3 regions of the Streptomyces sp. NPDC059668 genome follow, and region 2 is predicted to be linked to each of the others. Evidence: riboswitches for the same ligand, from Rfam matches in the RefSeq annotation. Region 2 holds a riboswitch; each other region holds the start of a gene.
The links. A riboswitch is a leader RNA that binds a small molecule or an ion and turns the genes downstream of it on or off. The one in region 2 is predicted to bind cyclic di-AMP.
Positions count from the first base shown of each region.

Region 1: it holds a riboswitch for cyclic di-AMP, as region 2 does, so the genes downstream of both, ACFV2J_RS02645 (transglycosylase family protein) here and ACFV2J_RS08185 (C40 family peptidase) in region 2, are expected to answer to the same signal.
Region 3: it holds a riboswitch for cyclic di-AMP, as region 2 does, so the genes downstream of both, ACFV2J_RS09955 (M23 family metallopeptidase) here and ACFV2J_RS08185 (C40 family peptidase) in region 2, are expected to answer to the same signal.

Region 1 covers NZ_JBHWEL010000002.1:48,767-54,125, forward strand. The annotation lists gene ACFV2J_RS02640 (transglycosylase family protein) at 54-1,058, shown strand; cyclic di-AMP (ydaO/yuaA leader) riboswitch at 1,242-1,405, shown strand; gene ACFV2J_RS02645 (transglycosylase family protein) at 1,410-2,102, shown strand; gene eno (phosphopyruvate hydratase) at 2,402-3,688, shown strand; gene ACFV2J_RS02655 (septum formation initiator family protein) at 3,789-4,265, shown strand; gene ACFV2J_RS02660 (DUF501 domain-containing protein) at 4,314-4,841, shown strand; gene ACFV2J_RS02665 (exopolyphosphatase) at 5,270-5,359, shown strand, end outside.
Region 2 covers NZ_JBHWEL010000007.1:67,453-72,811, reverse strand. The annotation lists gene ACFV2J_RS08190 (lamin tail domain-containing protein) at 1-1,129, opposite strand, end outside; gene ACFV2J_RS08185 (C40 family peptidase) at 1,739-3,469, opposite strand; cyclic di-AMP (ydaO/yuaA leader) riboswitch at 3,529-3,704, opposite strand; gene ACFV2J_RS08180 (hypothetical protein) at 3,940-4,884, opposite strand; gene ACFV2J_RS08175 (GNAT family N-acetyltransferase) at 5,121-5,359, opposite strand, start outside.
Region 3 covers NZ_JBHWEL010000009.1:93,355-98,713, forward strand. The annotation lists gene ACFV2J_RS09945 (M16 family metallopeptidase) at 1-535, shown strand, start outside; gene ACFV2J_RS09950 (M16 family metallopeptidase) at 532-1,920, shown strand; cyclic di-AMP (ydaO/yuaA leader) riboswitch at 2,182-2,344, shown strand; gene ACFV2J_RS09955 (M23 family metallopeptidase) at 2,358-3,122, shown strand; gene ACFV2J_RS09960 (GntR family transcriptional regulator) at 3,311-4,006, shown strand; gene ACFV2J_RS09965 (HPr family phosphocarrier protein) at 4,189-4,470, opposite strand; gene ACFV2J_RS09970 (GNAT family N-acetyltransferase) at 4,649-5,359, shown strand, end outside.

The DNA.
Region 1 (5,359 bases), on a different contig from region 2:
CAACGCGGCTCGTCAGCCGCGTAGTCACCTGCAGTCACGTGAAAGGCTCTCGCATGCTCTCCGGGAACGGCCGCCATCGTCGCCCCCGTCAGGCTCCGGCCCTCATCGTCGCGGCAGGGGTGACCGGATCGGCCATCGCCATCCCGTTGCTCGGTGCCGCCGGCGCGTCCGCTGCGGACGGCACCACGTGGGACCGGGTCGCCGAGTGCGAGAGCGGCGGTCAGTGGAGCGCCGACGGGGGCAACGGGTACTACGGCGGGCTGCAGTTGACGCAGGAGAACTGGCAGAGATACGGCGGCCGCATGTACGCGCCGAGCGCCGACGAGGCCAGCCGGTCGCAGCAGATAGCCGTCGCCGAGAAGGTCCTGGCCGACCAGGGCCTCGCCGCCTGGCCGACCTGCGGTCCGCTCTCCGGGCTCAGCAAGAGCTCGGGCGAGGTCTCGGTCGACACGGGCGTGGCCGGCGACTCGTCCAGTTCATCCGATTCATCCTCTTCGACCGATGGGTCCGGCTCCCTGACGGGCTCGCTGGGGATCGGTGTCTCTCCGTCCGACTCCTCCCGGTCCGAATCGTCATCGACCGATTCGTCCTCGGACGGGACCGGGAACCGGACGAAGTCGGACACCTCCTCGGACGAGGAGTCCGGCAGCGCTCGGGAGACGGACAGCGAGGGCACGAGGTCGACGAAGGGTGGCGAACCGGGCAACTCGGGCCGGAGCGGCGACGCTTCGGCGGCCTCCGAGGGGGCGACGACCGGAGCCGGGCGCCACCGCGGTGACGGTGCCGCCGAGAGCTCCACCGACGACACGGTGGACGGCCGCGGCGACGACTCCTCCGGCCGGCACGCCTCACGCGACTCCGGCGCCTCGCGCGCCGTCGTCGACGGCTCGTACGTCGTCCGCACCGGAGACAGCCTCTCGACCATCGCCGACGCCCTTGACCTCGAAGGCGGATGGGCCGGGCTGTACGCCGGGAACGAGAAGACGGTCGGTGCCGACCCGGACCTCATTCTCCCCGGTCAGAGCCTTGCAGTTGATGCCGAACCGGGCGAAAAGTAGCGGGAGTTCACGTCATGGTTCGCCGTGTAATGTCCGGTTTGGCGCAAGTGAGAGATGGATCTCAAAGGCCCTGATCGTCTTTGAAATTCGACCGATCGACTGCTTACGGTCATCACCGCTCGCCACAGCGGGCCCCGACGGTCGCAACGCCGAATCCTGCCAGCGGCCGTACGGGAACAGTCGACGCGTCAAGCGCCGTAGGCAGGAGCGGGGGACCCAAGGTAAGCGCCGCGCCCGGTAGTTGACCGGGAGCGGCTTGGGGTGAAGACGTGCGCCGAGAGCGCACGGCCGGGCACTCACCCGCCCGAACCCGACAGCTCACCTCGCAGGCGTCGGTGAGGGGATCACTCGATGCTGTTTTCCAGCAAGGGCAAGCACCGCCGTCCGTCCAAGGCCACCCGTGTCGCCACGCTCGCCGGTGTCACCGGCGTCGCCATCGCCGCTCCGCTGATGGCGACCGGCAGCGCCTCCGCCGCCACCGCCTCGGAGTGGGACTCCGTCGCCCAGTGCGAGTCCGGCGGCAACTGGTCGATCAACACCGGCAACGGCTACTACGGCGGCCTGCAGTTCTCGGCCTCCACCTGGGCCGCGTACGGCGGCACCGCCTACGCCTCCACCGCCGACAAGGCCTCCAAGTCGCAGCAGATCACCATCGGCGAGAAGGTCCTCGCCGCGCAGGGCAAGGGTGCCTGGCCGACCTGCGGCACGGGCCTGTCCGGCGCCGCGTACACCGGTGGCACGACCACCCCCGCCAAGCCGTCCACCTCCAGCGGCACGCAGAGCACCGGTACCCGGTCGACGGACACCGCGGCCTCCCGTTCGTCCGAGCGCCCGGCGGCCCAGAAGAAGACCGTCTCCACCCCGACCGGCAAGAAGGTCAAGAAGGGCGACGGCGAGTACAAGGTCGTCAAGGGCGACACCCTCAGCTCGATCGCGGAGAAGAAGAAGGTCAAGGGCGGCTGGCAGCAGCTGTTCAAGCTGAACAAGGACATCGTCGACGACGCGGACTTCATCTACCCGGGTCAGCAGCTCCACCTCAGCTGAGGTGACGGGCCTCTCGGACGGCAGGCCTCTCGTAGGAGGGGCCTGCACGCCGGAGACCCGATGAGGGTCCACCCCCGTCCCCACGGGCTCCCCGCTCCGGTGCGTCTTCCCCCGTACGCACCGGAGCGGGGGTTTTTGTTTCGAAGGGGAACAATATTTACCCTCAGTTCTGCTCAAGGGGTGGTCGAGCGGCTGGCCGATCGCTCCGAGCCGGTTAGGCTCATCCCGCGGAGCCGAACGCGGCCCCGTGCAGTGCGGGCCCCGCCGGCCCGCGTACCCGCGTCACATCCCAGAAGGAGATGCTCGTGCCGTCCATCGACGTCGTCGTAGCCCGGGAAATCCTGGACTCCCGAGGCAACCCCACGGTCGAGGTCGAGGTCGGCCTCGACGACGGCAGCACGGGTCGTGCCGCCGTCCCGTCCGGCGCCTCCACGGGTGCCTTCGAGGCCATCGAGCTGCGTGACGGTGACCCCAACCGCTACCACGGCAAGGGTGTCGAGAAGGCCGTCCTCGCCGTCATCGAGCAGATCGGCCCGGAGCTCGTCGGCTACGACGCCACCGAGCAGCGCCTGATCGACCAGGCCATGTTCGACCTGGACGCCACCGACAACAAGGGCTCGCTGGGCGCCAACGCCATCCTCGGCGTCTCGCTGGCCGTCGCGCACGCCGCCTCCGAGGCGTCCGACCTCCCGCTCTTCCGCTACCTGGGCGGCCCGAACGCGCACCTGCTGCCCGTTCCCATGATGAACATCCTGAACGGCGGCTCGCACGCCGACTCGAACGTGGACATCCAGGAGTTCATGATCGCCCCGATCGGCGCGGAGTCCTTCTCCGAGGCGCTGCGCTGGGGTGCCGAGGTCTACCACACCCTCAAGTCCGTCCTGAAGACCAAGGGCCTGTCCACCGGCCTCGGCGACGAGGGCGGCTTCGCCCCGAACCTGGAGTCGAACCGCGCCGCGCTCGACCTCATCATCGAGGCCATCAAGCAGGCCGGTTACGTCCCCGGCGAGCAGATCGCGCTCGCCCTCGACGTCGCCGCGTCCGAGTTCTACAAGGACGGCAAGTACGAGTTCGAGGGCAAGTCCCGCTCGGCCGCCGAGATGACGGAGTACTACGAGGAGCTCGTGGCGGCCTACCCGCTCGTCTCCATCGAGGACCCGCTGTACGAGGACGACTGGGCCGGCTGGAACGTCATCACCCAGAAGCTGGGCGACAAGGTCCAGATCGTCGGCGACGACCTCTTCGTCACCAACCCCGAGCGCCTCGCCCGCGGCATCGAGGAGGGCTCCGCGAACGCCCTGCTCGTCAAGGTGAACCAGATCGGCTCGCTGACCGAGACCCTGGACGCCGTCGAGATGGCCCAGCGCAACGGCTTCAAGTGCATGATGTCCCACCGCTCCGGTGAGACCGAGGACGTCACCATCGCCGACCTCGCCGTCGCGGTGAACTGCGGCCAGATCAAGACCGGCGCCCCGGCCCGCTCGGACCGCGTCGCCAAGTACAACCAGCTGCTGCGCATCGAGGAGATCCTCGACGACGCCGCGGTGTACGCGGGCCGCTCGGCCTTCCCGCGCTTCAAGGGCTGACCCCGGCAGGGTTAAGCCTTAGCCAGTCGCACGTACGTCCCCGTACCCGGTCCCGTACCGTGTGCGGGGACGTCCGCACGTGTGAAGGGGAGGCGGGGACATGGCCGTGAAGGACCGGGACCGGTTCTCCACCGCGACCCGGCTGCGGCTGCTCGGCGAGCAGACGGCGGCCCGGGTCTACCGCTCCCAGACCAGGCGTCAGGCCCGGCGCTCGCGGCTGACCGGCCGGGCCGCGCTGCTGGCACTCGTCGTCTGCTCCCTGATCGTGGCCCTCGCGTACCCGATAAGGCAGTACGTGTCCCAGCGCGCCGAGATCGCCGACCTTCAGCGGCAGCAGGAGCAGGCCCGCGCCCGGGTCGAACAGCTGCGGGACCTGAAGGCGCGCTGGCAGGACGACGCGTACGCGGAGCAGCGGATCCGGGAACGGCTGCACTATGTGATGCCGGGTGAAACCGGATACGTCGTGATCGACCCGGACGCGGCGAAGCAGTCGCGGACGGACCGGGGGGCGGCCGCCCGCCCCTGGTACGCCAACGTCTGGGACGGCGTCGACAAGTCCGACCGCTCCGACCGGTGAGCTGACACGGACCGGTGAAACGACAGAGAAAGTGACTTGAGCACAGGCATGGAAACGCCCCCGCCGCCCACCCCGCGGACCGAGCCCACCGACGCGGACGTCGAGGCCTTCAAGCAGCAGCTCGGCCGCCCGCCGCGCGGACTGCGCGCGATCGCGCACCGCTGCCCCTGCGGCGAGCCGGACGTGGTGGAGACGGCACCCCGGCTCCCCGACGGGACGCCGTTCCCGACGACGTACTACCTGACGTGTCCGCGCGCGGCCTCCGCGATCGGGACGCTGGAGGCCAACGGCGTCATGAAGGAGATGACGGACCGTCTCGCCACCGACCCCGAGCTGGCCGCCGCGTACCGGGCCGCGCACGAGGACTACATCGCGCGCCGCGACGCCATCGAGGTGCTCGCCGGCTTCCCGAGCGCGGGGGGTATGCCGGACCGGGTGAAGTGCCTGCACGTCCTGGTGGCGCACTCCCTGGCGGCGGGCCCCGGCGTGAACCCGCTGGGCGACGAGGCGATCGCGATGCTGCCGGAGTGGTGGCGCAAGGGGCCGTGCGTGGGGGCCGCTGTCTCCGAGGGGTAGCGGAGGGCGGGCCTGCGCCGCGGCGGCCGTCCCCGGGGGCTGCCGCCCCCGGACCCCCGCCTTCGGCCTGAACGGCCTCGTCCTCAAGCGCCGGACGGGCTGAAGGGCGCGCCCCTGGCCGGAGCCGGCAGCTCGGCCCGAAGGCTCCGCTCGGGCCGGAACCATCGGCCTGGACGGCCTTGTCCTCAAGTGCCGGACGGGCTGAAGGTGCGGGCCTGTGCTGACAGGCTGACGCCCAGGCCAGGTATTTCAGCCCGTCCGGCGTTTGAGGACGAGCCCTTCGGGCGATGGCGGGGGTCCAGGGGGCGGCAGCCCCTTGGCGGAGCCCCGGGTAGGGGATGGGTCGGGCAGGGTCGCCGGGGCGAAATAGGCTGGGCCGGACGGCTGCACGCCGGAATCGGAAACCACCACAGGGGAGACCACAGCTCATGACCAGGGTCGCCGCCATCGACTGCGGTACGAACTCCATCCGTCTCCTCGTCGCCGACGCGAACCCGGCGACAGGCGAACTCGTCGAC
Region 2 (5,359 bases):
CCATCACGCCGGGGAAGCCGCTGGTGATGGTGGCGACGCGGGTGTATCCGCCGCCCGACTGGCTGAGGGCGTAGGCGTAGATGGTGCCGTTGTCCTCGACGCCGGTGAAGAAGAGGCCGCTTCCGTGGCCGGGGTAGCCAGCCGGGTCGTAGGCGGCGCCGGTGTGCTCGTCGCGCAGTCCGTGTGCGGTCAGGAAGGTGTCCGGGATCCATGAGATGCCCTCGGGCCCGGCGTTGGCCGGCAGGGAGGGCAGGTCGGAGGTGAGGTTCCACTCGGCCGTCGCGTTCAGCGAGGAGGCGGTGGAGGACGTGTCGAAGCGCAGGATCTTCGGCATGCTGGTGGAGCCGTTGCCGTTGTCGCGCTCGGTGGCGACGAACATGCCGTCGGGGGTGACGACCACGCCCTCGGCGTCTGGATCACCGCTGCCGCCCGCGTAGTGCAGCGCCTTGCCGGATCCCCAGCCGGCGGCCGGGTCGGGGCGCCACGTCGCGCCGTTGGGCACGAGCCGGTAGAGCTTTCCGGGGCCGTTGTCCACCGCCCAGAGCACGCCCGCGCTCTCGAAGGACAGGCCGCTGAGGTTCTCCCCGAACACGTTCGAACCGTCGGCGACGGTGACCGCCGTGCCGCCCGGCCACGTGGTGCTCCCGCCGCCGGTGGTGCCGCAGGCGTTCGCCGCGCCCTTGGTCGACGCGGTCGTGGTCGTGAACGCGCCGGTGCCGTCCGCGCACCGCCCGTACGTGGTACTGGCGTGATCGGTCCAGGTGTAGGAGTCCACCAGAGTGGAACCGTCCGTCTGGAACAGTCGCGCGGAGTCCGAACTCCCCAGCCCGAACGACGACTCGACGTCCAGCGCCAGGAACGCGCCCGGAGCGATGGACGTCTTCTTGCCGACCTTGTAGGAGTGGGAGTTGTCGTTGTCCTTGACGATCCACCCGGACACGTCGACCGCGGCGGTCCCGGTGTTGACGAGTTCGATCCAGTCGCCGGGGCTGCCGCCGCTCGACTCGACCTCGTTGATCCGCACCGTGGACGGGTCCTGCGCCGAAGCCGGCGCACCCGAGAGGCCGAGGGCGAGGAGGATCAGGGCGGCGGCGGTGATGGGGGCTTGTCTACGCCAGTGCGTACGCAAGGTGGCCGGTCCTCTTTTCAGGGGGTCGGGCAGACAAGGAGCGCGCTCACGCTCCCGGCGCAGCTTCGGGCACACCGGCGACCACGGACTGAACACGCCGCGAACAGAGCGGGTACACGCCGAACGGACTTGATCGACTGGGCCCTCGGCCGGGCCAAGGCCGCATCTACCGGCGCGAGTTGTGCGCCAGGATCGGTGCCGACGCCCAGGCGCCGGCACCTCGACACGCATGCCGTCGCATACGCCAGGGACGAGCGGCCGTCACTCGGCCGACGTAGGAACCGCGCGCCGAGGGACGAGGCACCGGCGCGGCGCGGCTGGTCGCTTCCGCGTTCAACTCGCCTGTCCTCAGGACCTCATGGGGTCAGCGGGACCGCGTCGTGCACGACCGTCCCGGACAAGTAGCCGTGCACGTGCACCCGTTGGGCGACTTCGCACGGGTACGCGCGCCTGGCCCAGGCGGGTGCCCGGCGCCGTGTCTCCCCTGGGCAGCGGCCCGGTGCCCGTGCCGGGTCGGCACGGGCGTCGGACGGGCTTGCGGTACCGGCCGCCTCGGCACCCGCGCCGGCGGCCGTGGGACGCCGGCCCTGCGCGATCCCGCTCGGCCCCTTACGCGGGCCGCGCGGCGCTGTGGATCGCCGTCTGTCCGGCGTAGAAGATCGACTCCTCGCGTATGGACGCCCCCGGGCTCGGCGCGTGGATCATCATGCCGTTGCCGATGTACAGGCCGACGTGACTGACGTCCCCGTAGAAGAAGATCAGGTCGCCGGCGCGGATGTCGGTGAGCGGGACCGGCGTGGTGGCCGTGGCCTGGTCGCGCGCGGTACGCGGGAGCGCGACCCCGGCCACCGTCCACGCGGCCCGGGTGAGGCCCGCGCAGTCGTACGAGCCCGGACCTGCCGCGCCCCAGACACACGGCCTGCCGATCTGGGCACGGGCGAAGGCCACCGCCTTGGCGGCCTTCATGTCGTACCCCGAGCCCGACGTGTCGCCGCCGCCCATGACCGCGCCCGCGGTGGCGGACATCCCCGCGTCGACCGTCGCGGCCGGGAGGAAGGACGGGTCGGGGACGACGGACGGGGCGAACGGAGCCGACCCGACCGACGGGGCCGGGGCGACGGCCATGGCGGGGACGTACGCCGTCGCCGACGCGACGGGGGGCTCCGGAGGGAACGGCAGGTCCGGGACACCGAGCAGGTCCGGGGCACCGAGCAGGTCCGGTACTGGGAGCCCGCCGGGAGCGTAGGCCACGTCCTGTGCGTAGGACAGCTCAGGAGCGTAGGCCGTGCCCGACGCGAAGGCCGTGTCCGAGGTGAACGTCATGCCCGACGCGAACGTGGTGTCCGGGGTGAACGCGCCCGGGGCGAACGTCGTCTCCGGGGTGAACGCCGTGTCCGGGACGAAGGTCATGCCCGAGGTGAACGTCATGTCCGGGGTGAGGGGCGTGCCCGCACCGAGGGACGCGTCCGAACCGGCGGACGCGCTCATGCCCGCGGGCGCGGCCGTGTTCAGGGACGCGCCCATGCCCGGGCCCGCCGCCTGCTGACGCCGCCACTGCTCCTCGGCCTCGCGACGGGCCTGTTCCTCCGGGGTGGGCCAGACCTCCTGAACCGGCGGCGCCTCGATCGCCGCGACCGGGGTGCTCCGCTGCTGGACGACGTGCCGGGACAGCAGCTCACGGGCGAGTGCGAGCTTGCGCCGGTTCTGCTCCTTGCGGTGCTTCAGCGAGGAGTGGCCGGACTCGGCGGTCGGCGCGGGCAGCGCCTTGACGGCCTCCTGCCGCGCCCCGCCGCCGGCCGGCAGCGCCGCGAGGGCCCGCCCGGCGGCCGGCTCCGCCACGGACCCTGTCGCCGGTCCTGCGGTCAACGCGGCCACGGGCCCCGCTCCCGGTCCGGCGGTCAGCTCCGGCACGGGGCGAGCCGCGGTCTCCAGGGCGCGGGCGGCAGGGCCGCCCTCCAGGCGCTTCGCGGCGGGCGCGGGGAGCGCCTCGGCCGGGCGCTTCGGCGTGCGGTCGGCCGGCAGCCGGGCCGGCACGGTCGGTCCCAGCCGGGCGCGGCCCACGTCGAACCAGGGCCGCGACACGTCGGCCCCGGCGGCGTCGGCGCCCCTGCGCCCGGCGTCCCGGGCCGGGTTGACGCGACTGCGCGAACCGGTGGTCATCGCGCGGGTCGCGTTGTAGTTCCCGGTCGCGGCCTCGGCCCGGTCGTAGAGGGAGCTGATCCGCTGCTGGACCTCTTCGCGGCTCGGAGCGTCGCCTCCGGCGAGGGAGGCGGAGTCGGGGCTCTGCGGGAACAGGTCCGCCGAGGAGCGGGCCACTGTCGCGGGTGCGGAGCTGGGCATGCCGGGGAGGCTGCTGCTGCCTCCAGGGCCCGGGGTGCGTTCCGGCGCCATGGCAGACGTACTCCTTCCGTGCTCCGCCTACCGAGTTAGCTGTCGGGTTCGGGCGGACAGATCCGGAAGGTATGCCCTACGGCCCCTGCCCGGTGGGGCAGTCGGGCCGATTCACCCCAAAATTTCGGTTGGGTCCCCGGCTCCGGTCGCCGTGAGGCCGCACCGGATTAGGCGGAGGCCAAGCGACCCGGCGAGGTTCGCCGGAGGAAGTCGTGTGGCCTGGCGCCAACTTAGCCAACTTGTGTACCTCGCGTGAAGATTGAAGTGCGAAGTGTCCGATATGTAATTGTGACCTTCGTCGTACTCCCGATCTCGGGTGAGTTTGCGCACCGGCCACCGGCTCAAGTCCTCGGCGGCACAGCCCGATTCGTCGTGGCCTCTGAAGCCGTGCGGCCGCACGGAGCGGCTCCCGGCCCGCGTCAGCACAGTTGGGCACGCGGCTCGTCGGCGCGGATCGCGGGGTCCGGCGGGATCGCCGGAGCCGACGGTTCGGGCCGGGCCGACGATGCGGTCACGGACCCTGTTCCCGCCACGGACGGAGTCCCCGTCGTGGACGGTGGCACCGGCGGTTCCACCGAGTCCGGGTTCGGGTCCGGGTCCGGACCGCCGCCGGCCGGACCGGGGTCCGCTCGGCGCGAGGCGAGCAGCACCGCCAGGGCCCGCAAGGGTCTTCGCGCGCGTCCGTGCAGCAGCCCCAGGACGATCGCGGCCGCCACGGCTATCAGGTGTTCCCGACCCGCCAGATTGGGTCTGACGATCGACTCCCACACCATCGAGCCCCCGGTGAGCGCGAACACCACGGGTGCGCGTCGGACCACCGCGAGGTAGGTGAACAGGCCCACCACCGCGGCGGACGGGCCGGTGTCCAGCACCTGCCCGATCTCGGGGGGCAGCCCCAGACCCCACCAGCCCGGGCCCATCGCGATCATCACGCGGACGGTGAGGGTGCCCGCCAGCGTGGTGACGTAGGCGATGGCCAGGGTCCGGGCCCGGCCGAGGGCGAGTTCGGCGAGGGCGAACGCGAGGAACAGCTGAGTGATGCCCGCCCACACCGGCAGGTCGAGGGCGGGGACGTACAGCGACACGGGAGTGCGCAACAGGGCCAGTGGCAGCGGCAGCGACGCCTTCACCCCGCCGGTCAGCCGCACCACCGTGGCGCCGGTCGGATGCTGGGCGATCGCGTGGAAGAAGATGACCCCGAAGGCGGCCACGAAGGCCAGCACGAGTCCGGACAGTCCGCGCCGCACGAGTTGCCGGAACGGTTCGACGACGATGCCGTGCCACTCACCGCGCAGGGTGCGGCCGACGAACGACACCAGCCGGTACGGCGTGCCGCCCGGCCGCCCGCGTGCGCCGTCGCGCACGGCGGACGGCGGCGGCCCCCCATCGGGCCCCGCCGTCCGTGCATGACCGTTGCCGACATCGCCGCGACGCTCTTCCACCGCCCTAAGCAATGCCCTCTCCCCCCACCACCCGCAGGACGTCTCCTCGTATAGAGGGACGAGATCTTCATAAGGTTGACTCCGGCCGCGCCCTCTCCCTGTCGCGGGCTCGACCCCACGGGCCGCACGGCCCGCACCACCTCCACGACCCGCGCGGCTCAGGACGTGCGGCGCGCGCGGCCCGTCGGCCTGCCCAGATAGGTCAAGGGGCCCGGTTCCGGTACGGGGATCTCGTGGAAGCCGAGACGATCGTAGAAGGCGCGGGCGGACGTGTTGGCGGTGACCATGCCGAGGTGGACGGCCGGGACACCGCGATCGGCGAGCGCGTCGAGGAAGGTGTCCATCAACGCCCGCCCGTGGCCCCTTCGCTGCCAGTCCGGGAGCAGGTCGATGTGCA
Region 3 (5,359 bases), on a different contig from region 2:
CGCGTCCGACGCGGCCGACCTCGCCCTGACCGTCCTCGGCGGCGGTGAGTCCTCCCGCCTGTACAACCGGCTCGTACGCCGCGACCGCACCGCCGTCGCGGCCGGGTTCGGTCTGCTGCGGCTCGCCGGGGCGCCCTCCCTGGGCTGGCTGGACGTGAAGACGTCCGGCGACGTCGAGGTCCCGGTCATCGAGGCGGCCGTCGACGAGGAGCTCGCCCGGTTCGCCGAGGAGGGCCCCACGGCCGAGGAGATGGAGCGCGCCCAGGCCCAGTTGGAGCGCGAGTGGCTGGACCGGCTCGGTACGGTCGCGGGCCGCGCCGACGAACTGTGCCGGTACGCGGTCCTGTTCGGCGACCCGCTGCTCGCCCTGACGGCCGTGCAGCGCATCCTCGACATCACCGCCGAGGAGGTCCAGGAGGTCGCCAAGGCCCGCCTGCGCCCCGACAACCGCGCGGTGCTCGTCTACGAGCCGACCACCGACGCCACCGACTCGGCCGACGCCGCCGACGACACCGACGAGGAGGCGGCGAAGTGACCGAGCTCGCCACCATGGACTTCCACCCGCAGCCCCAGGCCGGTCGGCCCAAGCCCTGGGCCTTCCCCGCCCCCGAGCGCGGCACGCTGGACAACGGCCTGACGCTGCTGCACTGCGACCGGCCGGGCCAGCAGGTCGTGGCCGTCGAGGTGCTGCTCGCCGCGCCGCTGGAGGCCGAGCCGGCCGGACTCGACGGCATCGCCACGATCATGGCGCGCGCGTTCTCCGAGGGCACCGACAAGCTCTCCGCCGAGGAGTTCGCCGCCGAGCTGGAGCGCTGTGGCGCCACCCTGGACGCGCACGCCGACCACCCCGGTGTACGCCTCTCCCTCGAAGTGCCCGTCTCGCGCCTCCCCAAGGCGCTCGGTCTGCTCGCCGACGCCCTGAGGGCACCGGCGTTCGCGGAGAGCGAGATCGAGCGGCTGGTGCGCAATCGGCTCGACGAGATCCCGCACGAGAGCGCGAACCCGGCCCGCCGTGCCGCCAAGGAGCTCTCCAAGGAGCTGTTCCCGGTGACCTCGCGGATGTCCCGTCCCCGGCAGGGCACCGAGGAGACCGTGCGGAAGATCGACGCGGCGGGCGTCCGCGCCTTCTACGACCGGCACGTGCGCCCGGCCACGTCCACCGCCGTGATCGTCGGCGACCTCACCGGCGTGGACCTCGACGGGCTGCTCGCCGAGACGCTCGGCGCCTGGACCGGTTCCTCCGCCGAGCCGCGTCCGGTACCGCCGGTCACCGCCGACGACACCGGCCGCGTGATCATCGTGGACCGCCCCGGCGCGGTCCAGACGCAGCTGCTGATCGGCCGTGTCGGCTCGGACCGGCACGACCGGGTCTGGCCCGCCCAGGTGCTCGGCACGTACTGCCTCGGCGGCACCCTCACCTCGCGCCTGGACCGGGTGCTGCGTGAGGAGAAGGGCTACACCTACGGGGTGCGGGCCTTCGGTCAGGTGATGCGTTCCGCCCCGGACGGCACGGGTATCGCGATGCTCGCCATCAGCGGCTCCGTGGACACCCCGAACACCGGGCCGGCGCTGGACGATCTCTGGAAGGTGCTGCGCACCCTCGCCGCGGACGGTCTGACGGACGCCGAACGGGACGTCGCCGTGCAGAACCTGGTGGGTGTGGCGCCCCTCAAGTTCGAGACCGCGGCGGCCGTCGCGGGCACCCTCGCCGACCAGGTCGAGCAGTACCTGCCGGACGACTACCAGGCGACGCTGTATCAGCAGCTCGCCGCGACCGGCACCGTGGAGGCCACCGCGGCGGCGGTGAGCGCCTTCCCGGTGGACCGTCTGGTCACCGTCCTGGTGGGCGACGCCGCGCAGATCGAGGAGCCCGTCAAGGCGCTCGGTATCGGTGAAGTGACCGTCGTGGCCGCGGAGTAGAAGCCGGACGGAGAGCGCGGCAAAGAACGCGCCAGGGAACGCGGCGGAAAACGCACGTCCCAGGGGGCCCGGGTGACCGAAGAGTCGCCCGGGTCCCCTTTTGCCCGGACAACATCCTCAATTTGTCCGTATTGATGGGGTGGTTGCCTTTCTGCCCTGTGGCATGCACTACAAAAACCGTGATCCGTTTGTTGATTGAAAGTCGGCCCCCTTAGCGTCGGTCCGGCTGTTCGTCAGGCAGTGCGCCGCGTCCGCGGCACCGGACAGTCATCGCCGAGTCCCCGTACGGCGCGAGCCAGGGGAGCCGGGGACCCGTACGCAGTCCCTGGGGTGAATCGGACCCCCCTCCCCGTGAGGGCGTCCGTAGGAGACCTTCCTGCTCCGAACCCGTCAGCTAACCCGGTAGGCGAGAGGGAAGGAAAGGACCAAGCCCCTTCATGGCGTTCACCTGTGGCACCGGGAAACACCGTCGTCCGAGCCGCGTGAAGCGCACCACCTCGAACGCCGTCGGCGTCGCGGCGCTCACCACCACCGGTGTCATCGGAACCCTGGCCGCCCCGGCCTTCGCCGCGGACAGCTCCGTCGAGCAGACCGGGCTGACCCAGGCCGTCACCATCGGCGACACGGTCGCCGCCCAGATCGACGCGCAGGCCGCCGCGCAGCAGCGCGCCGCCGACGAGGCCGCCGCCCGCCGGCAGGCCGAACAGGCCGCGCGCAAGCGGGCCGTCGAGGAGGCCGAGAAGGAGCGCGAGGCCAAGGAGCGCGCCGCCCGCGCCGCCGAGCGCAAGCGCCTCAACACCTTCGTCCTGCCGATCCCCGGCTCGTACGTCTCCACCGGCTACAAGGCCGGCGGCAGCCTCTGGTCCTCCGGCAGTCACACCGGCGTGGACTTCCACGCGGCGTCCGGCACCCCGGTCCACGCGGTCGGCTCGGGCACGGTCGTCACGGCCGGCTGGGGCGGCGCCTACGGCAACCAGGTCGTCCTGCGGATGCACGACGGCACGTACACGATGTACGGCCACCTGTCGTCCATCGGTGTCGCCGTCGGCCAGACCGTCACGCCCGGCGACCGGCTGGGCCTCTCCGGGGCCACCGGGAACACCACCGGGCCCCACCTCCACTTCGAGGCCCGCACCACGGCGGAGTACGGCTCCGACATCGACCCGGTCGCCTACCTCCGCTCGCACGGCGTGAACGTCTGACGCCCGGCGTCCCCGCTTTCGAAGCCCCGGCTCACCCGAGCCGGGGCTTCGTCGTTTCGAACGGCTGTCTGTCCAAAAAATATCCATGGATTCCGGCCCGCCATCGGAAATTCCGGCTCGCTGCAATAGAGTCGCCGAACGAGCGTCAATCGACCGCGTTTCGCGGGGATTAAGGCGGAGGTCGGGTCATGCGCATTCCCGCGCACTCGGTATGCACGGCGATCCGCGACGACATCGTCGCGGGTGTCTACGAGCGCGGCGGCCGGCTCACCGAGGAACTGCTCGCCCGCCGCTACGGCGTCTCGCGCGTCCCGGTGCGCGAGGCCCTGCGCACCCTGGAGGCCGAGGGGTTCGTCGTCACCCGCCGGCACGCGGGCGCGTGCGTGGCGGAGCCCACCGAGCAGGAGGCCGCGGACCTGCTGGAGATGCGCATGCTCCTGGAGCCGCTGGGGGCGTCCCGGGCCGCCCAGCGGCGCACCGAGGCCCACCTCAAGGTGCTGCGAGGCCTGGTCAGGCTGGGTCAGGAACGCTCCAGGAGGGGGAACAGCGAGGATCTGCGCTCCCTGGGCGGCTGGTTCCACGAGACGCTCGCGCAGGCTTCCGGGAGTCCCGCGCTGACGTCCACGCTGGCCCAGCTGCGGCACAAGATCGCCTGGATGTACACGGTCGAGGCGCCCGCCGACCCGGTGGAGTCCTGGGCGGAGCACGGCGGCATCGTGGACGCGGTGGCGCGCGGCGACGGTGAGCGGGCCCGGACCGTCACGGCGCTGCACACCGAGCGCGCGACGGCCGCGCACCGGCTGAGGTTTCCCGGTGGGGGAGATCGCCCGGACCGTGTGAGGACTTCGCAACATCCCGTAAACATGACGGGCCTGCGTCATTAACACGGGGGCCGTATACAAAGAGAGGTAATTCGCGGGGGATTATTTCTGCTGCCCGCAATTCGAAAAAAAGAAGGGCCCGCCCGTTTTTTTCGGGCGAGCCCTTCGAAATGCGTACGAGGCGAAGTCCTTCGGTGTGAAAGGCCTTCACCGCCGCCTGTGGGGAACCCCGTGAGGGGGATTCCTCAGACGGTCTCGGGAAGCTCTTCGAGGCCTTCCGCCACCAGCTTCGCCAGCCGGTCGAGGGCGGCGTCCGCGCCCTCGGCCTCCGAGGCGAGGACGACCTCCTCGCCGCCCTGGGCGCCCAGGCCGAGGACCGCCAGCATGGAGGCCGCGTTGACGGGACTGCCGTCCGCCTTGGCGATCGTCACGGGGATGCCGGAGGCCGTGGCCGCCCGGACGAAGATGGAGGCGGGACGGGCGTGGAGGCCCTCGGCCCAGCCGACGTTGACGCGGCGCTCAGCCATGTGATGCTGCCCTTCAGGGGTTCAGGGTTGTCTAGACCAGTGTTCCATAGAGTGAAGCGCGCCCGGAGCGGGTGTCGTACCTGCCCCGGACCCGGCTTCGGACCCCGGCCTGGATCCGAATCCGCTGCCCCTAGCCTGCCTCGCGCCGCTGTCGGACGCGAGCCGTACTCTGGGGCCCATGCAGACCTCGTCGGACCGGCACGAGTACCCCTCCCACTGGGAGGCCGACGTGGTGCTGCGCGACGGAGGCACGGCCCGTGTCAGGCCCATCACCGTCGACGACGCCGAGCGCCTGGTCAGCTTCTACGAGCAGGTCTCGGACGAGTCGAAGTACTACCGCTTCTTCGCGCCGTACCCGCGCCTGTCCGCCAAGGACGTCCACCGCTTCACGCACCACGACTTCGTGGACAGGGTGGGGCTCGCGGCCACCATCGGCGGCGAGTTCATCGCCACCGTACGCTATGATCGCATTGGTGTCGGGGGCCTGCCCGCCTCCGCGCCGGCCGACGAGGCCGAGGTCGCCTTCCTCGTGCAGGACGCGCACCAGGGGCGCGGCGTCGCCTCGGCCCTCCTGGAACACATCGCCGCGGTGGCCAGGGAGCGGAAGATCCGCCGGTTCGCCGCCGAGGTACTGCCCGCCAACACCAAGATGATCAAGGTGTTCACGGACGCCGGGTACCAGCAGAAGCGGCACTTCGAGGACGGCGTCGTACGCCTGGAGTTCGACCTCGAACCCACCGACCGCTCCGTCGCCGTGCAGCGCGCGCGGGAACAGCGCGCCGAGGCCCGCTCCGTGCAGCGGCTGCTCGCGCCCGGCTCGGTCGCCGTCGTCGGCGTCGGACGTACGGCCGGCGGGGTGGGCCGCAGCGTCCTCGCCAACCTCCGCGAG